Linked DNA regions of Pseudoduganella albidiflava. The protein of the gene in region 2 interacts with the protein of the main gene of each other region in a pairwise test. Links are inferred from orthologs where the notes say so. Each region holds a gene or a part of one and is shown on either strand. Other genes may lie near its edges.

The links.
Region 1: the proteins of dnaA (region 2) and EYF70_RS29410 interact in binary tests that used the Escherichia coli proteins (3 or more experiments, as listed by UniProt). The link is inferred for Pseudoduganella albidiflava from one-to-one orthologs.

The regions. Positions count from the first base shown.
Region 1 is NZ_CP036401.1:7,056,436-7,072,084, forward strand. What follows is about bases 4,933-7,680. They hold EYF70_RS29410 (phosphoheptose isomerase), read right to left. Parts: upstream 6,731-7,680; coding sequence 6,134-6,730; downstream 4,933-6,133. Other genes in these bases: EYF70_RS29400 (TlpA disulfide reductase family protein), read right to left, coding at 4,953-5,465; EYF70_RS29405 (BON domain-containing protein), read right to left, coding at 5,491-6,141; EYF70_RS29415 (sensor histidine kinase), read right to left, coding at 6,884-7,680. In the rest of the region: EYF70_RS29375 (LysE family translocator), read left to right, coding at 1-423; EYF70_RS29380 (STY0301 family protein), read right to left, coding at 511-945; EYF70_RS29385 (LysR substrate-binding domain-containing protein), read right to left, coding at 1,155-2,054; EYF70_RS29390 (RidA family protein), read left to right, coding at 2,177-2,566; EYF70_RS29395 (TonB-dependent receptor), read right to left, coding at 2,574-4,679; more of EYF70_RS29415, read right to left, coding at 7,681-9,859; EYF70_RS29420 (sensor histidine kinase), read right to left, coding at 9,899-11,707; EYF70_RS29425 (YraN family protein), read right to left, coding at 11,853-12,203; EYF70_RS29430 (penicillin-binding protein activator), read right to left, coding at 12,211-13,491; rsmI (16S rRNA (cytidine(1402)-2'-O)-methyltransferase), read left to right, coding at 13,502-14,410; EYF70_RS29440 (glutathione S-transferase family protein), read right to left, coding at 14,562-15,173; EYF70_RS29445 (hypothetical protein), read right to left, coding at 15,187-15,649. UniProt on the Escherichia coli protein: Required for the timely initiation of chromosomal replication via direct interactions with the DnaA initiator protein.
Region 2 is NZ_CP036401.1:7,328,914-7,344,688, forward strand. What follows is about bases 2,800-5,673. They hold dnaA (chromosomal replication initiator protein DnaA), read right to left. Parts: upstream 5,009-5,673; coding sequence 3,590-5,008; downstream 2,800-3,589. Other genes in these bases: dnaN (DNA polymerase III subunit beta), read right to left, coding at 2,800-3,417; rpmH (50S ribosomal protein L34), read left to right, coding at 5,618-5,673. In the rest of the region: gyrB (DNA topoisomerase (ATP-hydrolyzing) subunit B), read right to left, coding at 1-2,250; more of dnaN, read right to left, coding at 2,311-2,799; more of rpmH, read left to right, coding at 5,674-5,752; rnpA (ribonuclease P protein component), read left to right, coding at 5,774-6,175; membrane protein insertion efficiency factor YidD, read left to right, coding at 6,172-6,417; membrane protein insertase YidC, read left to right, coding at 6,427-8,097; tRNA uridine-5-carboxymethylaminomethyl(34) synthesis GTPase MnmE, read left to right, coding at 8,201-9,577; EYF70_RS30540 (hypothetical protein), read left to right, coding at 9,943-10,164; EYF70_RS30545 (Hpt domain-containing protein), read right to left, coding at 10,263-10,859; EYF70_RS30550 (CAP domain-containing protein), read right to left, coding at 10,862-11,779; pssA (CDP-diacylglycerol--serine O-phosphatidyltransferase), read left to right, coding at 12,029-12,793; EYF70_RS30560 (aldo/keto reductase), read right to left, coding at 12,798-13,700; EYF70_RS30565 (D-alanyl-D-alanine carboxypeptidase family protein), read right to left, coding at 13,798-14,943; EYF70_RS30570 (alpha/beta hydrolase), read right to left, coding at 15,035-15,697; EYF70_RS30575 ((2Fe-2S) ferredoxin domain-containing protein), read right to left, coding at 15,700-15,775. UniProt on the Escherichia coli protein: Plays an essential in the initiation and regulation of chromosomal replication. Binds in an ATP-dependent fashion to the origin of replication (oriC) to initiate formation of the DNA replication initiation complex once per cell cycle.

The DNA.
Region 1 (15,649 bases), 270 kb from region 2 along the record:
ACCGGCATCGGCGCGCTGGTGATGGCGGTGCCGGCGGCACAGTTCGCGCTGCGGGTCGCCGGTTCCGGCTACCTGCTGTACCTGGCCTGGCAGCTGCGCGACATGCGTTTCGATGGCCAGGCCGAGCAGGCGCGCAAGCCCATGGGTTTCATGGCCGCCGCCGCTTTCCAGTTCTGCAATCCCAAGGCCTGGGTCATGGCGATCACGGGCAGCTCGGCCTTCCTGCCGCAAGGCATGCCGGCATCCGTCGCGATCGCGCTGTTCTGCCTGATCTTCTGCGCCGTCAACCTGCCGTGCATCTCCGTGTGGACCGGCGCCGGCGCACTGCTGCGGCGCTACCTGTCGCAGCCGTTGTGGCGCAAGGTGTTCTGCGCAACCATGGTGGCGTTGACGGTGTATTCGGCGCTGGCGATGTGGCTGTAGGTGGAGTGGCTTTAACGTGAACGAAGGCAGGCGTTGGTGCCTGTTCTCGCCATGTATTGCCGATGCCCGTAACGCAAGGGTTTCAGCTCAGCTGCAGCGGATCTCGATGCGCCTCGGATTGCCGGCCACCAGCTTGTGATGCCTGATGATGCATTGCCTGATCTTGTCGTCGAGCCGGCGCGACATGATGAACTCACCCGATCTGCCGTATCTGCAAACAAGCCAGCGTTCTTCGTCCTGGCCGGCTCCGCCGAAGCGATATGACGTGCCATTACCTTTGGCATCCAGCGGTTCGCCCCGCAGTTGCATCTCGCTCGCGGGCGGGCCGACGGACATGCCCGCACCGAATAGTGGCAGGGAATGTGGCACATACGGCTGCCACTCGCCGCGCGAGGCCAGCGTGACGTGGCCGGGAGTTATCTCATCGGGGCATTCGAGCTGCCCGGCTTGCGCAGCCTGGGCACCACCTGCCGCCAGCAGGGACAATGCAATGCGGGTCAAAACGACGCGTGCAGGGCTCATTTGATCACCGAAAAGGCAAATGCGTTATCGGAAGGGCGATGTTACGTACTGTCATTGTAGATCTTCAGTCGCCAAATAAAACGGCGAGAGATGAAGGGTTTATTTCCATCGGATTCCATTGGTCCATCACCGAGATTCCGGTACTGGTTGTTGTGGCTCTGGCGCAGGCCTGGCGAACGGCAGAGTGTCGGGCCTGGGGCGCTTTCGCCTTACCCTGGCAGCCTGGCTGCCACGGCTGCCTGGCTCCTCAGCCAAGCCAGCGCGGCCTCCACATGGGGCGCCGGCGCATGCCCGGCACTGCGCACCAGGTGATAGGTGTGGCCCGGAATCGCCGGCCCGAACGGCTGGACCAGCCGGCCATCGGCGAGTTCCGCGGCGAGGAGGTCGAGGCTCAGCAGCGCGACGCCCTGGCCGGCCAGCACGGCGCCGATGGCATGCGCTTCGTCCGAGAAGCGCAGCTGCGGGCGTATCTGCCCGGCAGCCAGCCCGGCGGCGGCGAACCAGCGCTCCCACGTGGGATTCGACGGGTGCTGGTGCTCCCACCTGAAGTCGACCAGCGGCAGGCGATGCAGGTCCGCGATCGACGCGGCGCCGAGATCCGGGCTGGCGAGCGGGGCGAAGCGGTCGCTGAACAGCGGCTCGGCCACCATGCCGGGATACTCGCCGCGGCCATAGCGGATCGCCAGGTCGGCGCCAGCGCCATCCAGCGCGACGGCCCGGTCGGAAGCGTGCAGTTCCAGGTCGATGCCGGGGTGCAGAGCGCGAAAACGGGCGACCCGAGGGGCCAGCCAGTACGCCATGAAGGCACTGGTGGTCGAGATCATCACGCGCTGTGATACCTGCGGCCGGGCGAGGCGCTGCAGTGCCAGCTCGAAGGTATTGAAGCCGTCGCGCAGCACCGGATACAGGGCCTTGCCGGCCTCGGTCAGCACGACCTTGCGCACCTGGCGATCGAACAGCGCGACGCCGGTGTGCTCTTCCAGCGTGCGGATCTGGTGGCTGATGGCGGTGGGTGTCACGGCGAGTTCGCTGGCCGCTTCCTTGAAGCTGCCATGCCGCGCCGCCGCTTCGAAGGCGCGCAATGCCGAAAGGGGAGGGAGTCGCCGCATGCGCTATGAATGAGCCGGGTTCACCTGATGCCTGAGGATTTCGAGTTTGTCGCCGCCACGGGATGCACTTACCTTGCTGGTATCGGCAGATGCCGCATCCCTGATAGCGAGAGGACTTTACCATGCTGGAACGCGTGATCACCCAACCGGACAACTACGAACCATTCCTGCTCTCGCAGGGCATCAGGTTCGGCGACCTGCTGTTTGTTTCCGGCCAGGCCGGCGCCGGCGACGATGGCCGGATCGTCGCGGGCGGCTTCCGCGCCCAGGGCGAGCAGGCATTCGCCAACCTGCGGCGCGTGCTGGAAGCGGGAGGCTCCAGCCTTGGCGATGTCGTGAAGGTCACCATCTTCGTGACCGACATGGGGCATTTCCAGGACGTGGTCGAACTGCGCCGCAAGTTCTTCAGCGCGCCGTATCCGGCCGACACCATCGCTGAAATCAGGGCGCTTTACGACCCGGCGGCGATGATCGAAATCGAGGCCATCGCCGCGGTTCGGCCGGGCGGCTGATCGCGCATCACTCGATCTTTTGAACGAAGCCCAGATACACACGCCGGGCGACGAAATGATCGAAGCCCGCCTGACGGAACGTGGCTGTCCCGGTCCGGTAAGTGCGCTTGCTGCCATCGAACAGATCGCTGGCGTTGACGGTCAGGTCCAGCGACCCGGTCAAGGCGCGCTTCCACGTCAGGTTGACGTTGCTGGTCGATCCATTCCGGCCCAGCGGCGTGATGGCGGGTGCCTGCACGTGCGCATCGAGCGACACGTGGTCCTGCCCGGCGCTGTAGGCCGCCCTGAAGTTCAGGTAGCCCGACGCGCCGTGCTGGCGCACCAGCGCTGCTGCATCGGGCGTCGACAGCGCGATGCGGTACACGCTGCCGTCCACGCCCAGGCGCAGCGCCGCGGCGGGTGTCCAGTCGAGCGAGCCGGTGATGCCCGTCGAGCGGGCCAGTCCGCCATTCTGTTTCGACGTCACCAGCACATCGCCCGCGTTACTGCGCGCATCGACCACCGTGGCGCGGCTGGTGCGGTGGAAGGCGCCGAGGCTGCCGCTCAGTTGCGCGGCTGTCGCGGTGGTGCCGATCTCCCATGAGGCCAGGCGCTGCGGTCCCAAGTCGGGATTGCCGCGGCTGAGGTTTTGCGCATCGACGTAGGTCGTGAATGGATTGAGGTCGCGCGGATCCGGGCGCTGCAGGCTGCGGCGATAGCTGAGGGTCAAGGCAGCATTGCCGGCGAGCGCATACTCGAGGTGGAGGCTGGGATTGAATGCCTGCCAATGCCCGGTTCGCAGGGTGGTTTGCGCCGACCCTACCTGAAGTTCCATGCGCTCGAACCGGCCGCCCAGCAGGGCTTCCCATTGGCCGTACCTGAGCCGGTTCGTCAGGTAGGCGGCGGCCAGCGTCGTCTTCACCTTGTAGCCGTTGGTCGTATCGGGATCGGGCGTTTCCATGCCCGTCGAGGCATCGATGGACGCCTGGTAGTTATGGAGGTCGTTCACTTCGTCCTGGAGATCGGCGCCCATGCCCCACTGTCCATGCACGGCGCCGCTGCCCGCCAGCCGGCTCCAGTCCAGCGTGGCCTGGTCGAGGCGGCGTGCCGACCTGGTGGCGCCATGGCTGTACGCGGTGGGGTACGCCGGTGCGACGAAGACGTCCCGGTAGGACTTGTCGAGCAGGCCGGTCGTGCGGCTGCGCTGCACGGTGGCCTTGAGCGCCTTGCCGCCGCCCTGGCGGGTCCAGGCCAGGCTGGCACTGTCGTCGGACTGCTCGTTGGGGCCTTCGGAGATGCGGTGATACACCGTCTCGCCAGTGCCGCTGCCCGCCACGTTCAGCGTGTCGAGCAGTGGACGCGAGCGGCGCGAGTTGTGCCGCGCGGAGAAGCTCACGCTATCGGTGTCGCTCAGGGTGTAGTCGATGCCCAGTGCCGCGCTCCGGACGATGCGGCGCACGAACACGCCCGAGGTCTGCAAGCTGTATCTCGTTCCGTCTCCACCTTCGTCTCCAGCGCCGTCGCCGGCTGCGTGGCCGGACGGATCATGCCAGTCGACCGCCGAGCGGCGCCATTTCTGCGTGCCGTCGCGGCGGTACGCCAGGCTGCCATGCACGCTGACGTCTTTCCTGGCCATGTCGCCCGACCAGCCGGCATTCCACAGGCCCCGGTCCGCGGCGCTGGCCCGCACCTGCGCGCGGGCACCGGGCCGGCGATTGCGCTTCAGGACGATGTTGACGATCGCGCCGCCATTGGCCTGGTAGGCGGCGGAAGGGTTGGTGATCACCTCGACGCTGGCGATGTCCGCCCCGCTCATGGTCTGCAGGGCCACCGCCCGTTCTTCGCCCGACATCGTGGCCGTCGGCTTGCCGTCCACCAGCACCGTGACCTGGTCATTGCCCTTGACGGCGATGCGCCCGTCGGCCGTTACCGATACTTCGGGCGTCGATTGCAGCACGTCCTGCGCGGTGCCGTTGGCCGCCCGCGGCATGGCCGCAACGTCATGGACCGTCTTGTCCAGTTTCCGGACGACCGGCTCCTTCCGGGCCGTCACCGTCACGGTCGCGATGGGGGGATCTTCGGCGTGCGCTTGTTTCGGCAGGGAGAAGAGGGTGGGCAGTCCGAACAGGATCACCGAAAACGTCGTTCCAGGTCGCATGGCACGGGTGCGGCGCGGAGCCGCCATGTCGAAAGAGCCCGAGTATAGGCAGGCCGGCACCGGCACGATGGCGTGTTGGGACAGAGGCCCCGATCAGTGGGACGAGGAGGCAAGCAGATGCCGCGCGCGCGGCATCTGCTTGCAGCATAGCGCTTGCGGACGCCTGGATCGTGGCCTGGGTAGCGGGCCGCATCGGCAGGAAAGGGCCAGCCAGTGCCGCTTCGATCGGCGGCGCGATCGAACCGGGCCTTACCCCTTCAACGCCTTGGCCAGCAATGCGTGCAACGCCGCGAACTCGGGCTTGCCCACGTAGCGCTTGATGATCTTGCCATCCTTGTCGATGACGAAGGTGGTCGGCGTGAGCGACACGTCGCCATAAGCCTTGGCCGCTTCGCCGGTGATGTCGAGCGCGACCTTGAACGGCAGCTGCCGCGTTTCCGTGAAGTTGACCACGTAGTTCGGCGGGTCGTACTTCATCGCCACGGCGATGAATTCAAGGCCCTGGCCCTTGAACTTGTTGTACGTGTCGACCATTTCCGGCATCTCGGCCACGCAGCTGGCGCACGAGGTGGCCCAGAAATTCACCATCACCACCTTGCCGCGCAGGTCGGCCGGCGTGATGCGTTCACCCTTGATGCCGGTGAACGTGACCTGCGGCGCGGCCGGCGCGCTGTTCAGCGAGGTATAGGCGGCGAAGCCCAGGCCGGCGATCACGGCGGCCGCGAGCGCCGGCTTGACCCAGGCTTTGGAAGAGCTGCTCATGATCGATGGCCGTCAGTCCATGCAGTTAGTTCGACGCTTGCGCCGGGGCCGGCGTGCTCTGGTACTGCTTGTACTCGTCTTCCGAGATGTATTCGAATACGCGCACCACTTTCGTCACGCCGCTGACGCCGCGCGCGATCTCGGTGGCGCGGTTGGCTTCGAACTGCGTCACTCGGCCCATCAGGTACACTTCGCCGCGCTCGGTGACCACCTTGAACGAATTGGCGGAAATATCCTTCGCGTCGACCAGGCTGGCTTTCACCTTGGTGGTCAGCAGCGTGTCGTTCGAGCGCGACGTGTAGCTCGCCGGGCCGGCGATCGCCAGCTCATTGGTGACCGACTGCACACCCTCGATGGCCTTCACTTCGCGCTCGACGGCATCCTTCTTCGCCTGGTCGGGCACTTCACCGGTGATCAGCACCTTGCGGTTGAACGAATTGACGTTCACGTGGCCGGTATCGTCGAGGATGTTGCGGAGCCGGTTGCTGGCCTTGACGGCGATGGTCTTGTCCTCGGTCTGCGCGCCGAACGTGCGGCGGTCCGATGCCGCCATCGTGCCGGCGACGGCACCGCCGACGACCAGGCCGACGCAACCGGACAGGCTGCTCATCAACGCGCCGCCCAGCAGGGCAATCGCGACCGGGCGCTGCACACGTGCCAGCAGTGCATTACTCATTCACATCTCCTCCGAACAGGGCGACATCGATGCCGTCGCAAATGCAATGGATACACGTCAGGTGTACTTCCTGGATGCGCGCGGTGCGCTCGGCGGGAACGCAGATATGCACGTCGGCATCGGTCAGCATCTTGCCGATCGCGCCGCCACCCTTGCCGGTCAGCGCCACCACGCGCATCTCGCGTTCCAGCGCCGCCTCGATCGCGGCCATCACATTGGCCGAGTTGCCGGAGGTGGAAATGGCCAGCAGGATATCGCCGGCCTGGCCGAATGCCTGGACCTGCTTGCTGAAGATTTCACGGTAGCTGTAATCGTTCGCCACCGCCGTCAGCAGCGACGTATCGGTGGTCAGTGCCAGCGCGGGCAGCGGGAAGCGCTCGCGCTCGAAACGGCCCACCAGCTCCGCAGCGAAGTGCTGGGAGTCGGCTGCCGAGCCGCCGTTGCCGCAGGCAAGAATCTTGTTGCCATTGGAAAGGGCTGAGAACATCAGTTCGATCGCCTGCGCCAGCGGTTGGGCAAGCACGGTGGCGGACTGGATCTTGGTTTCGGCACTTTCGTGAAAGTGCGAGAGGATGCGTTGGTTCGTCATAGTCTTGAAATTATATAGTGCTGCGCACCGTCACGACCGGCAACGCCTGTTAATAATGCTTACAAAAGCAGCTTAATAAAAGATTAACAGCCGGATTAACAGCGAGATGAACCGCGAGATTGCCGCTTGTTTGCCGGTCCGGCGCCGCCCACTTCAGTAAGCCTTCCTGGCCGGCAGCGTGACCGTGATTTCCGTGCCGGCGCCGGGCTTGCTGGCGATTTCCAGGGTGGCGCCGACACAGCTGGCCCGCTCGCGCATGCCCACCAGGCCCCAGTGGCCGGGACGGTGGCCCGCCGCCGCGACGGATTCGGCCAGGCCGCGGCCGTCATCGCGGATGCGCACGGTGAACGCGCGGCTGCCGTATTCCAGGTCGAGTTCGATCCGGCTGGCATCCGCATAGCGCGATGCGTTGAACAGGGCTTCGCGCGCGATGGCGTAGATCTCTTCGTGCACGGCAGGGCGCAATGGCCGCGGCGTGCCGGCGACCCGCATGTCGAAGGCGTGCGGTCCATGGTCGGCCAGGCCCTTGCCGTACTGGCCGAGGGTCAGTTCCAGCACTTCCGGCGCACCCTCGCGCAATTCCATGATCTGGTCCCTGCCTTCCACGAGCAATCGTTCGGCCAGGTCGAGCGTCTGGTCGAGCCGCGTGCGCTCCAGCGTACCCTCCTTCAGGTAGCGGCTGTGCGCATCGAAGGACAGCAGCAGCGACTGCATGCTTTGCAGCAGGGTGTCATGCAAGGTGCGCGCGATGCGCGTGCGCTCCGCCAGGCGTTCGTGCAGGCGGTCGTGCATCCGCCGGGTCAGGTAGCGGATTCGCAAGGCGTAGGCGGCGTACAGCAGCACCAGCGCGAGCATCGCCAGCAGGACCTTGAACCAGGCGCTTTGCACGAAGGTGGGCGAGATGGCGATCTCCAGCGCGGCGCCTTCCATGTTCCACAGCCCGTCCTCGTTGGCGGCGATGACTTCGAAGCGGTAATTGCCGGGAGCCAGGTTGGTGTAGGTGGCCTGGCGCCGCCCGGTGCGCCCATCGGTTTCCTGCCAGGCGCGATCCAGCCCGACCAGCCGGTAGCGCAGGCGCACGCGTTCCGGGATCGACAGCGAAAGGGCGGCGAAATCGACCTGCAGGCTGCTGGTGCCCTGCGGCAGGCCGAGCACGTGCCTGGTAATGGCATGGTGCGTACCGTTGGCCAGCACGCCGGTCACCTCGACCGGCGGCGGCAGGCGGTTGCGCGCGATGCCGGCCGGGTCGATGGTGCCGACCGATCCCGTGGTGGCATACCACAGCAGCCCGTCGCGCGAACGCCGCAGCGAGGGCACGGGCCGGAGTTGCGCGGCGTGGCCCTGCATGCCGTCGCGCGCATCGAAGCGCTCGAAGTCCACGGCCCGCCCGTGGTTCAGCCACCCATCCAGTTCGGCGGCGGCGATGCGGTACAGGCCATCGGCGCCATGCAGCCACAGGTCGCCGTCGGGCAGCCGGACGATGCCCGACACGCCCCGGAAACGTTCGTTGCGCCTGCCCTGCAGTGCCGTGAATCGGCCGTTGCGATACAGGGCGACGCCGTTCTCCCCGCCAGCCCACATGGTGCCGCCGCCGGCCTTGCCGTCGAAGCACAGGTACAGCACCGTGCCCAGCGCCAGGCCTTCGCCGGGCCCCAGCCTGCGCACCGTGCCGCCATCGATCACCGTGACCTGGCTGCGCACGTGCGCCATCCATAACGCGCCCGCGCCATCGCGCGCCATGGACGTGGTGAGCAGTTCGGGAATGCCGGGCAGGCCGCCGGACTTCACCCACCGGTCGCCAGCCAGCTTGTATACGCCCGTGCCGGTGTTGAAGGAAGCCCACAGCGCGCCGTCGCGATCCTGCTGCATGGCATGCACGCGCATGCCTTTCAGGCCATCCGGTGAAGCGATGGTGGCCAGCGTGCCGTCCGGAGCGCGCCGCACGATGCCTTCCATGCCGCCCAGCCACAGCGTGCCGTCCGGTGCCGTATAGCTGGCGGTGATGGCGCCCGGCACTTCGCGGCGGATGCGCCTGTCCGGGCTGTAGCGCCACAGGTCGCGGGCGTAGTCGCCGGCCCACATGCCGCCGTCCGGCCCGGCCACCAGCACCGGATATTCCAGCGGCGTGGACACGGGCACGGTGCGCAGGCGGTTCGGCCGCAGGCGGTCGACACCGCGCGACGTGCCGATCCACAGGTTGCCTTCGCGGTCCTGGAAGATCGCGCCCAGCAGCGCGCCGCTGATGCCGTTCAGGGTCGACAGGAACTGCTCCGGGCGGCCAGGGCCGTGCGGCGCGACCCGGCGTTCCAGGCTGTCGGCATGGGTGATCCACATGGTGCCGCGGCGGTCGAAATACATGCCGACACCGGCGAGTTCGGGCCTGGCCGGCTGGCCCGCAGGCGGCGGCGCGGTGCGCACCCGGTGGTAGCCGTGTTCGAAGTCGTTGCCCCAGAGCGTGCCATCCGGTGCCTCGGCCAGCCAGACCAGCGCCGTGCGCGGCCACGCGTGCGTGAAGCGGGCCTCGCCCGGCTTGCGGAAATAGGCGCCGGAATTGGTACCGATCCAGGTCGTGCCGTCGCGGGCAAACAGGATCTGGAACACGCCTCGGGCCGGCAGGCCTGCTTCGCCCGTCAGGTACTGGAAGCGGTTGCCGCCCGGTGGCAGTACCGCCAGGCCATCGCGCATGGCGGCCCAGATCGCGCCGTCCGGCGCCACTTCCAGGTGCATCACGCCGACCGGCCGGATGCCGTCGCGTTCCATGTACGTATGCGTGCCATCCTTCCTGAACACGGAGATCCCGCCGACACGGTAGCCGACCCACACCGCGCCATCCGGCGCGGTGGCCAGCGCCATGATGTTGCTGGAATAAAGCGCGTGGCCGTAGACGGTATCGGTGCGTTCGAAGTGCACGCCGTCGTAGCGGTACAAGCCGGTCGGCGTGGCGATCCACAGCCAGCCGTCCGGGCCTTGCGCGAACTTCGTCACGCCCATCGGCGCGTCATCGAGCTCGGTCCAGGCGGTGTGGGTGTAATCGGCCAGCAGAGGTGCCGGCTCCGCTGCGGCGGCGGCCACTGGATGGCCCGCCGCGAGGAACATCAGCAGCAGTGTCGTGAGCGCGCGGGCAATCATCGGCCAGGCTTCATCCAGGAAAAGAGCCAGAAACGGTCATTACACGGGTGGTCCGGCATCCTGCGGCTCCCGCGGCAGGCGCACGGTGAACGTGCTGCCTTCGCCGGGGCCTTCGCTGTCGGCGCTGAGGGTTCCGCCATGCATGTGCACCAGGCCCCGCGCGATGGAAAGGCCCAGGCCCAGCCCGCCCTGCGAGCGGTCGATGGTCGTCGGACCCTGCACGAGCGAGTCGAAGATCGTCGGGAGCACGTCCGGGGCGATGCCCACACCGGTATCGGCCACTTCGATGACGGCCATGGCGTCGTCGCACCACATCCGCACCGTGATGCTGCCGCCGGCCGGCGTGTACTTGATGGCGTTGGCCAGGATATTGTCGACGACCTGGGTGAGCCGGTTCGCATCGCCGACCACGTGGGCCTGCACCACGCTGACCGACCATTCATGGTCCTTGGCATTGGCCACCATCTTCGAATCGCAGCAGAATTTCACCAGTTCGCCGAGATTGACGCGGGCGGTCTGCAGCGTCACCTTGCCGGACAGGACGCGCCGTACGTCGAGCAGGTCGCCGACCATGTGGGTCAGATGCGCCAGCTGGCGGCTGGCGATATCCCATGCCTTGTCGCGGTGCGGTGCCGGCATGGCCGGCATGCGGATGGCGGAGAGGGCGTTGGTGATCGCGGCGAGCGGATTGCGCAGCTCGTGGCTCAGCATGGAAATGAAATTGTCCTTGGCGTGATCCTGCGCTTCGGCGCGCTGGCGGGCCGAGCGCTCCATGTCCAGCAGCCGTTCCCTTTCCTCTTCCAGCGCGGCGCGCGCGGCGCGTTCCCGTGCGAGCGCCAGGCCGGTACGGTGCAGCACGTGCGACAGCCCGTCCGCTTCCTGCAGGCCGGAGGGCACCACCTCGATCACCGTGCCATCGGCCAGCGCGTGCGCCGCCGACGTCGCGCCCTGGAGCGCGCGATCGATCCTGCGCCCGAAAAACACCGCGATGCTGACGGCGCCGCCCAGGATGGCCAGCAGGGCCGCGGCGGCGTACCACGTGGTGAGCCGCGCGGCCGATTCGATTTCATCGACGGGAACGCCGATCGCCACGGTCCAGCTGGTGAGGCTGGAGCGCACGAACACGGTATAGACCTGGACGCCTTCGCGCGTGATGTTGGCCACCATGCCGCTGGGCTGCCGGCGCGACGCTTCATACAGCGCAGGGCGCACCGGCTTGCCGACGAACTGCGCGGCCCCCCTGCTGCGCGCGATCGAGATGCCTTTCGCGTCGAAGACGCCGATGATCCAGTCCGGATCGAGTACATGGCGCTGGAACACCTTGTTGAAGTAAGCCGGGTCGAAGATCTGGGTGACGACATACTTCTTGCCGGCCGCCGCGGGAACCGGGACATTGACCGACACGACACCGCGTTTCGAGCTGGCACCGATGAAGTAGCCGCCCACCCGGGGCACCTGCGCGTCGTAGATATCGGCGGCCCACCTGCCGGTGTTCCGCGCCAGCGGTGTCCCGTACGGCACCAATGTGTTGATGATGCCGCTGCCTGAATAATCGGCGACCAGCGTCCAGCTCAACGGAGAAGTGCGGGTGGCCGACAGCAGGCGGTAGAGGGCGGCGAAATCGTCCGTGCCGATTTCCCGCGAATTGGCGACGATGCGCAGAGCCGCTTCGGCCCTGCCGATCTCGCTGTCGATTTGCAGCGAGGCGGAGTTGGCCATTTCCTCGATGGCGCGCAGGCGCGATTCGCGTTCGGACTGCAGCAGCATCGACAGCCCGAGTGTCGACAGCCCGGCAACCGGCACGATGATCGCCACCAGCATCAGCAGTAAATAGGTGCGTGTCTTCATGTGCAGGGGCCCGGGCAGGGGCCGCGCAGGCAGACCCGCGGAAATTGATCAGCCGGACATGTTAGCACTGCGGTTAGCACTTCGGTTAGTACTTCGGTTATCTCGTCGGTCCTGTTTGCACGGCGGGCGCCGCCGTTTGCCAGGACTATGCGTCCAGCACGTTCTTCAGCCAGCCGAGCGTGTCGCCATCGATCGCCACCACGTCGAAGCGGCATGGCGGCAACTGGCGGTAGCGCAGCAGGAAGACTTGTGCGGCGATCTTCATGCGGCGCTGCTTGGCGGGCGTGATGCTGGCGGCGGCACCGCCGAAGGCGCGGCTGCGGCGGCGGCGCACCTCGACGAACACGAGGTGCGCGCCGTCGCGCATGATCAGATCGAGCTCGCCGCCCTTGCAGCGGAAGTTGCGCTCGACCAGGGCCAGGCCGTGCCGAAGCAGGTGGTCGAGCGCGGCATCCTCGCCCAGCTGGCCCTTGCGCTGCAGGTCGGTGCGCGCCATGGAAGCATCATGGCGTGGTGATCGGCACCGGCACGCCGTTGCGGTAGATGGCGGCGGGCTCCACCCGCTTGACGCGTGCCGGGCCGTTGCCGAAGTCGATCGACAGCTGGCCCGTCACGCCATCGAGCGTGATCGGCTGGCCGGGGCGCACGGCGATCTCGCGCGCCACGCGGAAGGCATCGATGCCCAGCGCGTACAGCCGTTCCATGTCGGCGGTCAGGCGTTCCTCGTCGCGCGGGGCCGGCTGCGGATAGCTCGCCACCGTGGGATTGTCGCGCTGGATCTGCCACGGCAGGTCGAGCAGCTTCACGCCATCGAGCTCGGGGCCCTGGTACAGCGATACGCGGCCCGGGTTCAGCGACGAAGTGCCGTACAGCGGAATATCGCCCAGCGGCGGCGCGGCAAGCGCCGTGCGGAGCTGGCGGGTCTGGTCGGCATCGAGCGCGGCGAACAGCAGGTCCACCGGCTGCTCGGCGAGGCGGGCACGCAGCGCCACCATTTCGCCATCGCTCAGGTAGCCGTTCAGCGCGGTGAGTTCCAGCGTCTTCGTCGTCATGCCGACCTGCGGCGCATGCGTGGCAAAGGCATTGGCGATGCGGCGCTGCCACGCGGCGCTGCCGGACAGGATCATCACGCTGGCAGCCGGGTGCTCACGCGCGGCCCACTCGGCCACCTGGCGCGCCTCTTCCTCGATCGACAGGCCGATCGACAGCATCTGCGGCGGCAGCGTGGTGCCTTCGCGGTCCTCGGGATGGTTCAGCGCGATGGTGGGCTTGGTCACCAGCGGGCTGGCGGCAATCGTGGTGACGGCGGAGCGGGCCAGCGGGCCCACGATGATGTCCTGCTGCGCCACGGTGGACTGGTAAGTGGAGAGGATCTCCTCGGCGGCATCGCCGGTTTCCACCACGGTGACTTCGAAGCCGGCACGGTCGCGTTCCCAGGCCGCCATGAAGCCGGCGCGCACGGCGTCCGCGGCGCGGCCCAGGGCTTCGGAGCGCAACGGCAGCACGAGGCCGATGCGCACCGTCTGGCCGGGCACCGCGGCGGCACCCTGGCTTTCCGGCGTGGTGCCGGGCATGGCGACGGCGAACGTTTCGACCTGCGCGGTTTCCTCGGGCGGCGGTGCCGGCTTCGGTGCCGGCGGCGCGGTGGTGCGCGGCGGCGGGCTTGTCACGGTCTCGATTGGCGCGCACAATGCCCCCGGGCTGCCGCAGGGCGTGCTGCACGCGGATACCGAAAGCGCGGCCACCACGCACGACAGCAGTGTTTTGATTTTATTCGCCAGCATGCTACCCCCAATGACAGTTCACGAATCCAGCCCGATCGCCGCCTTGCCGGTGCTCGGCGAGACCGCACTTCAGACGTATCCTACGGCAACATTGTATGTAGTGGCCACTCCCATCGGCAATGTTACCGACATCGGGCTGCGCGCGTTGCACGTTCTCGGGCTGGTCGACGCGGTCGCCTGCGAAGACACGCGTAACACATCGCACCTGATGGGGCGCTTCGGCATCAGCAAACCGTTGCTGGCGGCGCACATGCATAACGAAAGGGAAGCTGCCGAGACCATCGTGCGGCGCCTGCAGGCCGGCGAACGCATCGCGCTGGTCTCGGATGCGGGCACGCCGGCCGTTTCCGACCCGGGCGCGAAGATCGTCGACGCGGTGCGCGCGGCGGGCTTGCGCGTGGTGCCGCTGCCCGGTGCATCGGCCGCCGTCACGGCGCTGTCGGCCAGCGGGCTGGTCAACGACCAGTTCCATTTCGTCGGCTTCCTGCCCGCCAAGCCGAAGCAGCGCGAGACGGCGCTGGCGGGCTTGCGCAACGTGACCGCCACGATGGTGTTCTACGAGGCGCCGCACCGCATCGCCGAGTTCGCCCAGTCGCTGGTGGCCGTGTTCGAGCCCACGCGGCAGGTGGTGTTCGCGCGCGAGCTCACCAAGCTGTTCGAGGAAATCCACCGCTGCCCGCTGTCCGAGGCGGTGGCCTGGCTAGCCGCCGACGCGCACCGCGAGAAGGGTGAGTTCGTCGTGCTGGTGGAAGGTGCCGCCGCGCAATCGGACGCGCAGGAAGCCGAAGCCGAGCGCGTGCTGAAGATTCTGCTGGCCGAACTGCCGCTCAAGCAGGCCGCCAGCCTGGCCGCGCAGATCACGGGCGCGAAGAAGAACGCCCTGTACGATCGCGCGCTGGCGCTGAAGGGCGAAGGCTGACCGGCAAACACCGGCGGAAACACTTCAAACTCAAAAACGGTGACAGGCACCATTTTTTTTGGAAACATTTCAAATTAAATCGTGCCTGTCACCGGTTTTTTAATCGGAGCCTGTCACTGTTTTCCTTGCTGCCGTGCCTGGGCGGCTCTACTCAGGGCGTGGCGTCGCCGCAGTTTTCGGCAAAGCCGGGCACTGCCGACAGGCGCGCCATGTAGGCGGCCACGGCCGGCAGCTCGGCGCGTTCGATCGGGGTTGCGCGCCAGCGGTGCACGGAAACGCCGATGACCACGTCGGCCAGCGACAGCGCATCGCCGGCCACGAAGGCGCCGGTGCGGTCCAGGTGGCGGTCCAGCAGCGTCATCTTGGTATTCCAGTCGCGCACGCCCGCGGCCACCGCTTCCGGGCTGAACTGGGTGCTGCCGCGCAACAGCGTCATGAACGGCGCCCGCCAGGAAGCATTCAGTTCCGTAGCCTGCCAGTCCATCCATTGCTCGATGCGGGCGCGCTGCAGCCGGTCCGATGGCAGCAGGAAACTGTCGTGCGCGAGGTAGCGGCAGATCGTGTTCGATTCCCACAAGACCGTATCGCCATCGCGCAGCACCGGCACCTGGGCATTCGGATTGAGCGCCAGGAATTCCGGCACGTTCGGGTCGCGTTCCCCCTTGCCCCAAGGCTCGAGTTCATACGGCAATTCCAGCAGGCGGCAAGTCCACAGCACCTTGCGCACGTTGATCGAAGGGAGTTTCCCGAGGATTGTCAGCATCGTTGTCCTTTAGTCAGAATTTGCAGCCACTGTCTTTCTTGTCCATCAACATGATCAGCGGTGCCAGCAGGCCGGCACCGGCATAGGCGGTCTTGCAGTCGGGGCGCGCCGATCCGGCGATGTTGCGGCCCAGTCGCTCATCCCGCGTCTCCTGCCTTTCTTTTTCTTTCTTCAACTTTTCTCCCACCCAGTTGCCCGATGGGGTGTCCAGGTCGTTTGCCATCGCCCGCGCGGCGGCACGCGCGGCGTCCGGATCGAAGGTCGGCGGGCTGTCCGGCGGGGCGGCGTCGGCGGGCTTCGGCGACACGACCGTCATTTCCGTACGCTCGGCTGTGTCGGACTCGGTGCGCCCGGGTGCCGCACGTGCCGGCGCCGGGCGGGCGGCCGGCTTGTCCCGCTTTGCCACGGGCGGCTTCGGCGGTTCGGCGCGGGGAACGGGTTCAGGCGGCGGTGGCGGCGGCACGATGCGAATCGTC
Region 2 (15,775 bases):
CGCTTCGTGGAAGTCCCGCACGGCGAATTCCTTGGTGCGCTCGCCTTCACCACGGCGAATAATGGCACCCTCACCGATCAAACCGGTGAAGGTTGCAGCGGCGGTGGACAAAACGCCGTAATCGGCGCCGCTGACGAAGTCCGCGTCGATCGTGGAAACCTTCACGTTACCGTGATGCAGGCGTTCGATCCACAGCAGGTGCTTGTCCGACAGATCGTCCGAGCGCACCGAGACGGTGACGGCCGGATCGTTGACGTTGTCGGCCAGTGCCTGGGCGGAAGCGCGGGCGGCGTCGATGGTCGACAGGTCCAGCGTCACGCCCGTCATGATGGCGGTCAGCGCGGCGCGGTCGATCACGCGGGTCAGGCGCAGCATCACGGCGTTGGCCAGGTTGTACTGGCGCGCCAGCTCGGTCAGCGGCTCGCCGGTGATCGGGTCGGCGCCGTCGCGCGGCGTCAGCACGGCGGTGTTCAGTGCCACCGTCATCATGTAGCTGGCTTCTTCCGTGTCGTCCTTCAGGTAACGCTCGTCGCGGCCGGCCTTTACCTTGTACAGCGGTGGCTGGGCAATGTAGATGTGGCCGCGTTCCACCAGCTGCGGCATCTGGCGGTAGAACAGCGTCAGCAGCAGGGTGCGGATGTGGGCGCCGTCGACGTCCGCGTCGGTCATGATGATGATGCGGTGGTAGCGCAGCTTGTCGGCGTTGAATTCGTCCGGGCCGATCGAGGTGCCCAGCGTGGCGATCAGCGTGGTGATCTGCTCGGAGGACAGCATCTTCTCGAAGCGCGCCTTTTCCACGTTCAGCACCTTGCCGCGCAGCGGCAGGATCGCCTGGAATTTTCGGTCGCGGCCCTGCTTGGCCGAGCCGCCTGCGGAGTCACCCTCGACGATGTACAGTTCGGCCAGCGCCGGGTCGCGTTCCTGGCAGTCGGCCAGTTTCGACGACAGGCCCAGGCCATCCATCACGCCTTTCCGGCGCGTCAGGTCGCGGGCCTTGCGGGCTGCTTCGCGGGCGCGCGCGGCTTCGACGATCTTGCCGCAGATGATCTTGGCGTCGTGCGGCTTCTCCTGCAGGAAGTCGGTCAGCGTTTTCGCCACGATCTCCTCGACCGGGCCCCGCACTTCGGACGACACCAGCTTGTCCTTGGTCTGCGACGAGAACTTCGGTTCCGGCACCTTGACCGACAGCACGCAGGTCAGGCCTTCGCGCATGTCGTCGCCGGAGATTTCGACTTTCGCCTTCTTGGCGAATTCGTGCTCGTCGATGTACTTGTTGATCACGCGGGTCATCGCCGCGCGCAGGCCGGTCAGGTGGGTACCGCCGTCGCGCTGCGGGATGTTGTTGGTGAAGCAGAGTACCTGTTCATTGAAGGCATCGTTCCACTGCATCGACACGTCCACGGAAATGTTCGTGTTCTGGTCGGACATGCGGTCGCCGGTGGCCTGGAACACGGTCGGGTGCAGCACCGTCTTGGCCTTGTTGATGTATTCGACGAAGCCGCGCGTGCCGCCTTCGAACGCGAAGATCTCGTCCTTGCCGGTGCGCTGGTCGGACAGCTTGATGTTCACGCCGTTGTTCAGGAACGAGAGTTCGCGGATACGCTTGGCCAGGATCTCGTAGTGGAACTCCACGTGGGTGAAGATTTCCTCGTCGGCCCAGAAGTGCACGTCGGTACCGCGCTTGTCGGTTTCGCCGATCACCTTGATCGGGGAGACGGCGACACCGTCGCGGATCTCGATCTCGCGGTTCTGCGGCACGCCGCGCACGAATTCCATCTGGTGCACCTTGCCGTCGCGGCGCACCGTCACGCGCAGCAGTTTCGACAGCGCGTTGACGCAGGAAACGCCCACGCCGTGCAGGCCGCCGGAGACCTTGTACGAGTTCTGGTCGAACTTGCCGCCGGCGTGCAGCTCGGTCAGCACGATTTCGGCGGCGGAGCGCTTCGGTTCGTGCTTGTCGTCCATCTTCAGGCCGACGGGAATGCCGCGGCCATTGTCGGTAATCGAGATCGAGTTGTCCGAGTGGATCGTCACGTGGATCTCGGTGCAGTAGCCGGCCAGCGATTCGTCGATCGAGTTGTCCAGCACTTCGAAGACCAGGTGGTGCAGACCGGTGCCGTCCGAGGTGTCACCGATATACATGCCGGGGCGCTTGCGGACTGCTTCCAGGCCTTCCAGGATCTGGATCGAGGAGGCGCCGTAATCCTCGGAGTTGACCTGCACTGGTACTAGGTTTTGGCGTTCGGACATGGACTACTTTCTCAAAAAACGTATTACTGTCGATTTCAAACTGCGTGCGAACGGGGGCGATCAGATCCGCATCGGCATCACGACATACTTGAAGTCGGGATTGTCCGGAATCGAGATCAGGGCGGACGAATTCGAATCGCCCAGTGCCACGTTGACCTGGTCGCACTTCAGGTTGTTCAGCACATCCAGCAGGTAGGTGACGTTGAAGCCGATGTCGAGGCTGTCGCCGCCGTAGTCGATTTCCAGTTCCTCGACCGCTTCTTCCTGGTCCGCGTTGGTGGACGAGATCTTCAGCGAGCCGGGGCTGATGATGCAGCGTACGCCCTTGAACTTATCGCTGGTCATGATCGCGGCGCGCTGCAGGGAGCGCAGCAGTTCGTCGCGGCTGATCGTGAAGTCGTTCTTGTAGCCCTTCGGGATCACGCGCGTGTAGTCGGGGAACTTGCCTTCGACCAGCTTGGAGATCAGTTCGATGTCCGTGAAGCCCAGCTTGACCTGGTTGGCGGCGATGTCCAGCTGCACCGGTTCATCGTTTTCTTCCAGCAGGCGCTGCAGCTCGATGATGGTCTTGCGCGGAATGATCACTTCCTGGCGCTCGAAGGCCTGTTCGGTCTTCACCTGGCAGAACGCGAGGCGGTGGCCGTCGGTGGCGACGGCGATCACGTTCTCGCCATCGAGCACCAGCAGCAGGCCGTTCAGGTAGTAGCGGATGTCTTGTTGGGCCATCGCGAAGTGCACCATGTTGAACAGGTGCTTCAGCGTTTTTTGCGGCAGCGTGAACGAGGCGTTGAAGGTTTCCGCTTCCTGCACGGTGGGGAATTCCTCGGCGGCCAGCGTTTGCAGCGCGAAGCGCGATTTGCCGCTCTGGACCGTCAGGCGCTTGTTCACCAGCGTCAGCGACACGTCGCCCGATTCCGGCAGCGCGCGCAGGATGTCGAGCAGCTTGCGCGCGGCCACGGTGGTGCCGGTCACCTCGGCGCCGGAACCGATGTTCGCGTTCGTGGTGATCTGCACTTCCGTATCGGTGGACAGGAACGAGACGGCTTCGCCTTCCTTGCGGATGAGGATATTGGCCAGAATCGGCATGGTGTGCCGACGCTCGACAATACCGCTCACGATCTGCAGTGGCCGGAGTAGCGTATCTCGGGTGGTTTTGACCAGTTGCATGGATATCCTCGATAAAAAATTAAAGGGTCAGTTTATTGCTGAGTGTTCTGAATGATAAGGCATAGCGTTCTTGAACCCCGGACGCGAAACCTGGGGTCAGACCCGGCGGGTCTGACCCCAGCATCTGCCGTTGGGGGCAAATCCAGAGTCGACCATTCGCCGAAAGTCAATGTCACCCCTTGAGCGTCTGCTCCAGCACGTGCAACTCATGGTTGCACTCCGGGTTCTTGGTGCGGTCCTGCGCGATCTTGCGCACGGCGTGCAGCACCGTGGTGTGGTCGCGCCCGCCGAACAGTTCGCCGATCTCCGGAAGGCTCTTCTGCGTCAGTTCCTTGGCCAGGTACATCGCGATCTGGCGCGGCCGCGCGATGTTCGCGGGGCGGCGCTTCGAATACATGTCCGCGACCTTGATATTGAAGAAATCGGCCACGGTCTTCTGGATGTTCTCCACGCTGATCTGGCGGTTCTGCACGGAGAGCAGGTCCTTCAGCGCTTCCTTCACGATATCGATCGAGATGTCCTTGCCGTGGAAGCGGGAGTAGGCCAGGATCTTGCGCAGCGCGCCTTCCAGCTCGCGCACGTTCGAGCGCAGGTGCTTGGCCACGAAGAAGGCCACGTCGTCGGACAGCGTCACGCCTTCCGACTTGGCCTTCTTCAGCAGGATCGCCACGCGCATTTCCAGTTCGGGCGGCTCGATCGCCACCGTCAGGCCGGAATCGAAGCGCGAGATCAGGCGGTCGTCCATGCCCGTGATCTCTTTCGGATACGTGTCCGACGTGATGATGATCTGCTTCTTCGCGGCGATCAGCGCCTCGAACGCATAGAAGAATTCTTCCTGCGTGCGGCTCTTGCCGCCGAAGAATTGAATATCGTCGATCAGCAGCATGTCCAGCGAGTGGTAGTAATGCTTGAAGTCGTCGAAGCCCTTGCGCTGATAGGCGGTCACCACGTCGCGCACGTACTGCTCGGCGTGGATGTAGCGGATGCGCGCGCCCGGCTGGTCGGCCATCACCTGGTTGCCGATCGCGTGGATCAGGTGGGTCTTACCCAGGCCCACGCCGCCGTAGAAGAACAGCGGGTTGTACGACACGCCCGGATTGTTGGCGACCTGGATCGCCGCGGCGCGCGCCAGCTGGTTCGCCTTGCCGGTCACGAAGCTTTCAAACGTGAGATCGGTATTGATGCGGCTTTGCTCGCGGCCACGCTGGTTGGCGTATTCGTTGCCGGCCGGCGGGGTGACCGGGTCGCCGGTGCGCACGTCCGCCGGATGCATGGCGGGCGCACCTGCGCCGTTCGGCACGCTGGCAGCCGCGCTGGTGCTCTCGGTGGGCCGGGCGCGCGGCGGGTTCAGGCTCGGGTTCAGCACGAACTGCACCTCGATCGGCGCTTCCCAGTATTGCGATGCAAGGGCAGTGATGCGGCTGGCGAACTGGGACTTCACCCAGTCGAGCTTGAAGCGGTTGGGCGCCGCGATACGCAGCTTGCCGTTCTCGTAATCGAGCGGCACCAGTGGTTTGATCCACGCGCTGAATTGTTGCGGCGTCAGCTCCAGTTCCAGTTGGGCGGAACAGGTCTGCCAGAAATTTTCCATGAATCGTCTATCTGCAAAAGCTGTGGGAGGGCAGCATGGGCCGGCGGATTGCGATCGGCTGGCGATGCCCCGGCGACTTGCCGGCGGATCTGCCAATGGTTCGCAGGCGGGTTCGTTAACGGACTCAATAACGGACTCGCCGGCAACTATGCCGACGAATCTGCAACGAATCCGCAACGAATCCGCAATGAACTGCGAATTTGCACGAAATTACAATCTCACCATGGTTCGCACGAAGCGAAGCCCATATGCGCCACACGTAACACGCTATTCTAACTCCGAATCCCACAAGTTATCCACAGGGTTGTGCCGGAAATCGCGGAAAAAACGGCCCGCAAGGGGCCTGGCAATCCGGTTCGGCTGTTGACAAGGCATGCCTGAATGCTGATAATTCAGGGTTCCCCGCCCGTACTCCGTGTTTTTTCAGTTTACGATCAGCGCGGATCCTTGCGGGCGATGAGATTGGCCAGCTTGTGCCGGACGTGTTGGCATAAGTGCGCGAAATGTCATTGGCACCAATAACTGAAGGGATAACCTGGCGCCCGACCTGACTCGTCAGCGGTGCGGCAGCCCGATTTTGCATTTTTTTGCTTCTTTAGCGAGACCAACATGAAACGTACTTACCAACCTTCCGTCGTGCGCCGCAAGCGTACCCACGGTTTCCGTGCACGTATGGCTACCCGTGGTGGCCGTCAGGTTCTGAACGCACGCCGTGCCAAGGGCCGCAAGCGCCTGGCTGTATAAGCCATCGCTTGTTCGCTGAGCGTGGACAGCAGTTCCAACGGCTCGACAGGCGAAGGTTCCCACGACTTCGCGCGCGCTCGGCGCATCGTTAAAACGGATGAATTTTCATCCGTTTTTCGTTTGCGCCCAGCCCAGAAAAGCGCGCACTTCGTGCTTTATACCCGCCAGAATCAGCTGCCTCATGCGCGGCTGGGCGTTGTCGTTGCCAAACGCCTCGCACCTCGCGCGGTCACGCGCAATACCATCAAGCGCCTGACGCGCGAACTGTTCCGCACCACCGGCTTGCCGGCCATCGACTGTGTCGTGCGCCTGTCCAGGGCGGTCAACACGAAGGCCGATCCAGCCACCAATGCAAAGCTGAAAGCCATGCTGCGCGTCGAGCTGGCGCGCCTGTTCGCGGCGCAGTCGAAAGCGCCGCGATGAAGTTGCTCGCACTTCTCCTGCGTGGCTACCAGATCGCCATCAGCCCGCTGATGCCGCCCAGCTGCCGTTTCTACCCAAGCTGCTCGAATTACGCGCTCGAAGCGCTGCGCGAGCATGGCGCGGCGAAGGGCAGCTGGCTGGCCGTGCGCCGCGTCTGCCGCTGCCACCCGTGGAACGCGGGCGGATTCGATCCCGTTCCGCCAAAGCATTCCTCAACCGCTTGCGGTTGCAACCACTCCTGATTTGACCCAATGGATCTCAATAAACGCACAATCCTGTGGATCGTCTTCGCTGTTTCACTGGTCGCCCTGTGGAACGAGTGGATGATCTACACCGGCCGGCCGTCCATGTTCGCGCCGCCGCCGAAGACCGCGCCGGCAGATGCCAAGAGCACCCCGGCCGGCGTTCCCGCCGCTGTCGGCTCCACTACCGCCGGCGTCGCCGCGGTGCCCGGTGCCGCGGCACCGTTCCAGAGCCAGGTCGTGACCATCACGACCGACGTGTTCAAGGTGGATATCGACACGCTGGGCGGCCAGATCAAGCGCCTGGAACTGCTGAAGTTCAAGGATGGCTTCGACCCGACCAGGAACCAGCAGCTGTTCCAGCAGACCGGCGACCGCGTGTACCTGGCGCAGACCGGCCTGGTGGGCGCGGCCAACCTGCCGAACCATAACACCGGCTTCACGGTTCGCCCGGGCCCGCGCGTGCTTGCCAACGGCAACCAGGTGCAACTGGTGATGGATGCGGAACAGGGCGGCGTGCGCCTGACCAAGACGTTCACGTTCAAGCGCGGCGACTACGTGATCGACGTGCGCCACGACGTGACCAACACCGGCGCGGCGCCGGTCAATCCGGAGCTGTACCTGCAACTGGTCCACGACGGCAACAAGCCGGAAGGTTCCTCGTGGTTCAATCCGAGCTTCACGGGCCCCACGCTGTATACCGACGCCGACAAGTACGTGAAGCTCACGTTCGAGAAGGTGGAGAAGGAAGACGTTTCGAAGCGTGAAAACCCGAACTTCGTGCCGGATCACCCGGTGAAGGCGGACAACGGCTGGGTCGCGGTCTCGCAGCACTTCTTCGTGTCCGCGCTGGTGCCGCAGGCGAAGCAGATGCACGACATCTTCACGCGCAAGGTCGGCCACAACACCTACTCGATCGGCGTGGTGCAGCCGCTGGGCGCCCTGGCGCCGGGCGCCACCGTGTCGAACACCGCCAAGCTGTATTCCGGCCCGCAGGAAGAAGCGGCGCTGGAGCGCGTGTCGCCGGGCCTGGAGCTGGTGAAGGACTACGGCATGCTGACGATCATCGCCAAGCCGATGTGGTGGGTGATGGAGAACATCAACAGCGTCCTGCATAACTGGGGCTGGACCATCATTGCCTTCACCATCCTGATCAAGCTGATCTTCTTCCCGCTGTCCGCCGCGAGCTATCGCAGCATGGCCAAGATGAAGGTGGTCACGCCGAAGATGACGTCGATCCGCGAGCGCTACAAAGGCGATCCGCAAAAGATGAACCAGGCGATGATGGAGCTGTACAAGACCGAGAAGATCAATCCGCTGGGCGGCTGCCTGCCGATCGTGGTGCAGATGCCGGTGTTCATCGCCCTGTACTGGGTGCTGAACTCGTCGGTGGAAATGCGCGGCGCGCCGTGGCTGGGCTGGATCACCGACCTGACCAAGCCGGATCCGTTCTTCATCCTGCCGGTGCTGTACGCGATCTCGATGTACGTGACGATGAAGCTGAACCCGCAGCCGGCCGACCCGATGCAGGCGAAGATGATGCTGTTCATGCCGCTGGCGTTCTCGGTGATGTTCCTGTTCTTCCCGTCCGGCCTGGTGCTGTACTGGGTGGTCAACAACCTGTTCTCGATTGCCCAGCAGTGGGTAATCACGAAAAAGATGATGCCGGACGCGAAGTAAGCGCTAACCGGTCCGTGCCCAGCCCGCTGGACACGGACCCGGCAGTAAAAAATCGAAACCCGTGCGCGACACGGGTTTTTTTTCGTTCCATTAGAATTTGCCCATGAATCTCGATACCTTCCCCATCGCCGCCATTGCCACCGCCCCGGGCCGCGGCGGCATCGGCGTCGTGCGCGCGTCCGGCAAGAACCTGCGGCCGCTGGCGCAGGCCCTGTTCAACGTGGAGCTGAAAGCCCGCCACGCCACCTATATTCCCTTCACCCAGGCGGATGGAACGCTGATCGACCAGGGCATCGCCATCTATTTCAAGGGGCCGCATTCGTACACCGGCGAGGATGTGCTGGAGCTGCAGGGCCATGGCGGCCCCGTGGTGCTGCAGATGCTGCTGCAGCGGGTGCTCGAGGCGGGCCACGATGTCGGCCTGCGCCTGGCCGAACCGGGCGAATTCACGCGCCGTGCCTACATGAACGACAAGCTCGACCTGGCGCAGGCCGAAGCGGTGGCCGACCTGATCGACGCTTCCACCGAAGCGGCGGCAAAATCGGCTTCGCAGTCGCTGTCCGGCGCGTTTTCGCAGGCGATCCACGCGCTGGTCGAGCGTGTCACACACCTGCGCATGCTGGTCGAGGCCACCCTGGACTTCCCGGAAGAGGAAATCGACTTCCTGGAAAAATCCGACGCGCGCGGCCAGTTGCGCGGCATCGTGGCGGCGCTCGACCAGGTATTCCGGCAGGCCTCGCAGGGCGCGCTGCTGCGCGAAGGCCTGAACGTGGTACTGGTCGGGCAGCCGAACGTTGGTAAGTCTTCACTCCTCAACGCACTGGCGGGTGCGGACGTGGCCATCGTCACCCCGATCGCCGGCACCACGCGCGACAAGGTCAGCGAAACCATCCAGATCGAAGGCATTCCGCTGAATATCATCGACACGGCCGGCATCCGCAGCCATGACGAGGCGGTGGACATCGTCGAGCGCATCGGCATCGAACGCACCTGGGGTGAAATAGGCAAGGCGGACGTGATCCTGCACATGCTCGATGCGAACCACGGTCCGACCCGCGCCGACGAATCGATCCTGTCCGGCTTCCCGGCGGGCGTGCCGGTGCTGCGCATCTGGAACAAGATCGACCTTTCCGGCCACAAGCCGTCGATCGATGCCAGCGACGATGCCACCCATATCTACCTGTCGGCACACGATCACACGGGTATCGACCTGTTGCGCAAGGAGTTGCTGCGCATCGCCGGCTGGCAGCAGACCGGCGAATCGCTGTACCTGGCCCGCGAGCGGCACCTGATCGCCCTGAAATCGGCGGCCCGCCACCTGGACCGCGCCGAAGAGCATGCCGCGCAGACCGACCAGTCGCTCGACCTGTTTGCCGAGGAATTGCGGCTGGCCCAGGTGCAGTTGTCCACCATCACCGGGGCGTTTTCGTCGGACGACCTGCTGGGGGTGATCTTCAGCCGGTTCTGTATCGGGAAATAGCGCGCGGGTGCTGCCGTGGTTCCGGGAATGACGGCTGGGGGAGCGATGGCCCCAGGCCATCTTCGCTACGCCGGCGTGAGCAGTGCTCCTTGCAAACCGCTGTTGAACTATCGCGCGCTTCGTTTCCATAGAAAAATTTTCAGTCACTCTTCTCTTTGCAGCAACCACACCATGATTGCCTTCGTTACGTGTGCTGGCGCACGTAACCCCGCCTGTTGGCCTGATTTAATGCTGCTATGATTGATTTGAGCAACAGAGTCCGACGCGGCGGGCGAGAAGTTTTACGGTGTTGATTTTCGTCACTTCCGCATCCTTCCACCGACGTTATCTTGCTAGCAGTTGATGTGTATGGAGAGGGGAAGATCATGGAAACGACCGAACAAGCCGTACCGGACAGCGCGATATCGATAATGCCAGCCATGATGCCGGCGATGATGCCGGCCATGGCTGAAGCGCCGCGGCCCCGACAGACGTTGCCGCCGAAGGGGTCGTGCTGGTATTGCGAGAAGCCGCTCGATAGCGTGAAACGCTTCTGCGGCCGGGATTGCGCCTCGTCGTTCGACGAAGAAACGCAATATACGGGCTGAACTACAGGGGCTAATTACTACAGCCGCCGATACTGCGGTGGCTGATACTGCGGTGGCTGGCGCGCCTGGTCCGCCGCGGCCGCCAGCGCAACCTGCGATCAGCCGATGCCTGCCGAGCGCGCCGCCTGCAGCGCAGCGAATGCGCGTTCGAAGTCATACTCCTGCGCCGCCGCCATGATGGTCTCCCAGGCGGCGCTGTCCAGCACCTTTTCCAGCACCGTTCCATACTTTTCCAGCATATCGAGCGCCGCGCTGTTGCCCTCGTCGAGCAGCACGCCCAGGCGGTCGAGCAGTTCGGGGACATTGCGCATCGTCGCTTGCGGCACCGGCGGCGCCGGCGCGGCGGAATCCTTCGGCACGGCGACCGCGATGCATGCCTGCACGCGCCGCAATGCCACGTCCAGTTCGTCCAGCAGCGCATGCGCCGCGTGGCCGTGCGCCAGCGCGGTTTCCAGTTCGCCCGCCACCGCGTGCACTTCGCCGGCGCACAGCAGCCCGGCCGCTCCCCTTAGCGTGTGGATGGCGCGGCATGCGCCCGCATGATCGCCTTGCGCCAGCTGCGCCGCGACGGCACGCGCGGCTTCCATATGCGTGGCGAAGCGCTTCAGTGCACTGAAATAAATGCCGCTGTTGCCCATCAGCCGTGCGATGCCGCGCTCGATGTCGAGCACCGGCACGGCCATTCCAGCCTGCACCGTCATTGCGTAGTGAACGACCAGCTGCGGGTCACGGCCACGCTGTCCACGGTGCCCGCGAAGGCGACATCGTACGTGGTGCCGGAAGTAAGCCGCGAGAGGGGAATGATGGCGGCCGCGGATTGCCGCGTGTGCGTATCCACGTCGCTGGCGAGCAGGCGCACGGCCAAATCCGACCCGCCGCGCGGCCTGACCGTGAAGCTGGTCACTTTCAGCACGGACGAAATATTCGCATGCACGCTGATCGGGTAGCCAACCTCGTTCAGGCTCGGCACCGGGTCGGGCGATTCGCTGTCGCTCATGAAGTTCACGGGCACCATGGTTTGCCCGCTGGCCGGATAAACCGCCACGCTGCCGCGTGCCACGCCGGCGCCATAGCCGTTGCTGGTGGCGAAATCGGTCGTGAAGTACGTGTAGTTGCTGGCCGTGGCGGCGCCCACGCCCATTTCGCGGAACACCGGCTCGAACACCAGGAAGCGATGGTAGATCGCCGTGATCAGTTCTTCCGCATGGAAGAAGCCGGAACTGCCGCGGGCGGCCGAAATCACTTCGCCATAGGCCGATGGCCTGGTCAGCGCATAGCCCGCGGCGGAAAGCCGGTTCCCCACCGCGACGCCGGTGAAGCCGGGGTTGCCGCTGACCTGGTCGTGCGAGACGGTATTGTTAAGGCGCAGGTAGTTCGAATGGCCCGCGGCGGCCACGTCGATCTGCGCATTGCGTGCAAGGGGGGCCAGCCCGATCTGGCTGCGCCGGTAGTTGAACCATGCGAAGCCATCCGCCGCGGTGTCGCCGGTGGCGACCGGCGCGCCAGGCTGTCCGGAGGGAGTAGCCGGTGAGGCGGTATCGACGTTTGAAACCGTCGCGGTGGTGTCTGCACCGCCACTGCCACCGCAGGCGGCCAGCGCCGCCGCCGTCGCCACGGCGGCCAATGCCGCATTCGACCGCCTGTTACATCTCTCCGTCCAGCGCATGATCAGCTCCCCGTTTCATCCCGGTCAGCCCGGCCATTGGGCGATTTTATGCCAATTCGGCCCTGGCGGGGCCGATGCCGGCCCCGCCGTTACGCTTGTTACCATTGAACGATACGGCGCGGCCTGCCCGGTGCCGGCGTTACAATAAGGTCCATCCAACACAGGCCAGCCCAATTGAACAACACGCGCACCCGGCGCATGCAACGCGCCAAATTCGCCTTGCCCAGCTTCGTCACGCTGCTGTCGATCGCCTGTGGCTTCGGCAGCATCGTGATTTCGGTGGACAACGCGCACATCGGCTTCCCGCAGGATTACCGGCTGGCGGCCGCACTGCTGGTCCTGGCCGGCATCTTCGATGCGCTCGATGGCTTCGTTGCGCGCGCCACCGGCACCAGCTCTGAATTCGGCGTGCAGCTCGATTCGATTGCCGACGTGATGAACTTCGGCGTGGGCCCGGCGATCCTCCTGTATTGCTACGCCTTCGTGCAGATCGGGCCCGCCGATCCCGTTCTGCTGCGCGCCGGCGGCCTGGCGGCATTCTTCTTCGTTGCCTGCGGCGCATTGCGGCTGGCCCGCTTCAACGTGAGCGTGGGCCGCACCGATCCGAAGTACTTTGTGGGCATGCCGATCACGGCGGGCGCCGCCTGCGTGGCATCGGTGGTGGTGGCCTGGCCATTCCCGCCGGAGACCAGCCTGCACGGCTGGCTGGTGGTGGTACTGCTGTTCGCCGTGGGCGGCCTGATGGTGTCCACGATCCGCTTCCCCAGCTCCAAGCAGAAGAAAAGCGCGGCCGCACTGGTGCTGCTGCTGGTGAACCTGGGCCTGCTCGTCTGGCTGCGCTTCTATTACTTCGTGCTGTTCTTCGTGGTCTACATTGCCTTCACACTGGCGCTCAACTTCTCCTGGAAGCGCGGCTGGAAAGGCATCCCGCCGCCGCTGGTCTACAAGGAAGAGGTGGACTGACCGTTCAGGGCACCTCGTGCCCCTGCGCGGCGCGCAGGATCTCGAACCACTGGCTGCGCGAAAGCTTGATCCGCGTGGCCCATACCGCTTCCTCGATCGCTTCGATGCGGCCGCTTCCGGTCAGGGGGATCGGCCTCGATGGCAGCTGCATGATCCATGCAAGAACGACGCTGCCGAACGGCTGCTCGATGTCGGCGGCGATGCGGGCGATCGTGCCGCGCAGCGCTTCGGTGGCCGGATCGTCGCGGAACAGGCGGCCGCCGGCCAGTGGCGACCAGATCATCGGCGCCACGCCCAGGTCCTGCAGGCCGTCGAACGTTTCATCGTACATCGGCGCCGTGTGCAGCGGCGAGAACTCCACCTGGTTGGTGGACAGCGGAAGGCGGCGATGCAGGCTTTCGAACTGGTGGCGGCTGAAATTGGACACGCCGAAGTGCTTCACCTTGCCCGCGGCGCGCAGGCCTTCGAAGGTTTCGGCGATCTCGTCGAAGTCCATCAGCGGATCCGGGCGGTGGATCAGCAGCAGGTCGAGGAAATCGGTGCGCAGCGCCTTCAGCGAGTTGTCCACCGAGGCGATGATGTGCGCCGCCGACGTGTCGTACTGCTTGATCTTGTGGGCCGGGCGCGCCGGCGACACCAGCTGGATGCCGCACTTGCTGACGAGCTGGATGCGCTCGCGCAGTGCCGGCCGCAGGGCGAGTGCCTCGCCGAACAGTTCCTCCACTGCGTATTGCCCGTAGATGTCGGCATGGTCGAAGCTGGTCACGCCCAGTTCGACGCAGCCCTCGATCAATGCCAGCCGCTGCTGCGGCGACATGTTCCATTCCCCCATGCGCCACATGCCGGCAACGATGCGCGACAGCGCGAGACCAGTTTCGGAAGTGCGGACAGCGGGGCAGGGAGTCATGGCGGCCTTCTTTCAGATTGATTGGAACAACGATTATAGGGCCGTGCAGATGCAAAAAGCCCGCCGGGCGGCGGGCTTTTTGCGGAGCATGGCCAGCTTATTTCAGCCACAGGCGCATGGAATCCCATGCGCGGCCGAAGATCGACGCCTGTTCCACCGTTTCCAGCGCCACCACCGGCAGTTCCAGCAGCGGTTTGCCGTCCACCATCATCTTCAGCTTGCCCACGTTGGCGCCCGCCGGCACCGGCGCCACCAGCGGGTCCTTGCGTTCCAGCACAGGCTTCATCTTGGCAGCCACGCCCTTCGGCACGGTCACCATCACATCCTGGCGGAAGCCGATCTTCATGGTGTTCTGCGAACCCTTCCAGATCTGCGGCGTGTCGACCGCCTGGCCCTTGGCATACAGCTTCACGGTATCGAAATTCTGGAAGCCCCAGTTCAGCAGCTTCTGGCTTTCGGCCGTCCGCGTCGCATCCGAATTGGTGCCCATCACCACCGAGATCAGGCGGCGCTCGATGTTGCCGTTCGGGCGCTTGGCCGAGGCCACCATGCAATAGCCGGCCGATTCGGTGTGGCCGGTCTTCATGCCGTCGACGGTCGGGTCGAGCCACAGCAGGCGGTTGCGGTTCTGCTGCGTGATCTTGTTGTAGGTGAAGCTCTTGACCGAGTCGATCTTGTAGTACTGCGGGAATTCCTGGATCACGTGCTTGGCCAGGATCGACAGGTCGCGCGCGGTCGTGAAGTTGTCCGGGCTGGGCAGGCCGTGCGGGTTGGCGAAACGCGTATTGGTCATGCCGAGGCGTTTTGCCTCGCGGTTCATCAGCGTGACGAACGTGGCTTCATCGCCAGCCACCGCTTCGGCCAGCGCCACGGCGGCGTCGTTGCCCGACTGGACCATCAGGCCGTGCAGCAGGTCGTCGATCGATACGGGAACTGCCGGGTCGATGAACATCTTCGAGCTGGAGGAATCGACCTTCCAGGCACGCACGGAGACATTGACCTTCTGGTTGATGTCGAGCTTCTTGTCGCGCAGTGCCTCGAAGGTGAGGTACGCGGTCATGATCTTGGTCAGCGATGCCGGCTCGACGCGCATGTTCGGGTCCTGCGCGGCGATCAGCTGGCCGCTGGTGGCATCGAGCAGCAGCCAGGACTTGGCGGCGATGGTCGGGGCAGGAATGGTTTGTGCGACGGCGGACGAAAGTAACAGGACACTGGAAGCCAGTGCCGCGAGCAGTTTTTTCATGGATCTGGAATCTCTATGTGGAGCGCCTAAGAAAGCGTGAAGCAGGGGGCCATTTTGCTCAGTGAAAAAATGGCCCGGACATTATAGGCGCTCACGCGTCTTCGGGGTCGTCCTTTTGCTGTTCCCGGCCCAGCCACAAGGCGATCACCCAGCTCTTGATGTGATTGAGCTTGCGGTGGAAGAAGTGGTCCGCGCCCGGGATCACCAGCACCGGCACATCCTGCGGGCGTGCCCAGTCGAGCACGGCCTGCAGGGGAATCGTGTCGTCGTTTTCGCCGTGGATGAGGATCGTGTTCGGCGCGATATCGGCCATCTGCCACTTTCCGGCGGCCGCGCCCACCAGCACCAGGCCCTCGACCGGCGTACCGGCGGTGGCCAGGCGCTGCGCCAGCTGCGATTGCACATAGGTGCCGAACGAGAAGCCGGTCAATGCCACCGGCAGGCCGGGAAACTTCTCGACCATGTGGTGGTACAGCAGTTCCATGTCGTCCGTTTCGCCATGGCCGCGGTCATGCTCGCCCTCTGACTGGCCCACGCCGCGGAAGTTGATGCGTGCCACCGCGTAGTCGAGCGCCACGAAGGCGCGCGCCAGCGTTTGCGCGACCTTGTTTTCCATCGTGCCGCCATACAGCGGGTGCGGGTGCGCCACCAGGGCGATCCCGCGCGGCTTCTTGCCGTCCAGCGGCAGGTCGAGCAGGCCTTCCATCAGGCCGGCGTTGCCCTGCATCGTGAAATGCTTGGTGTTCTTGTTCATCATTACTTGATCTTCAGCCTTTCCACCGGTTGGCCACCGACCAGGTGGCTGTCGATGATTTCGTCGATGTCGGAAGTG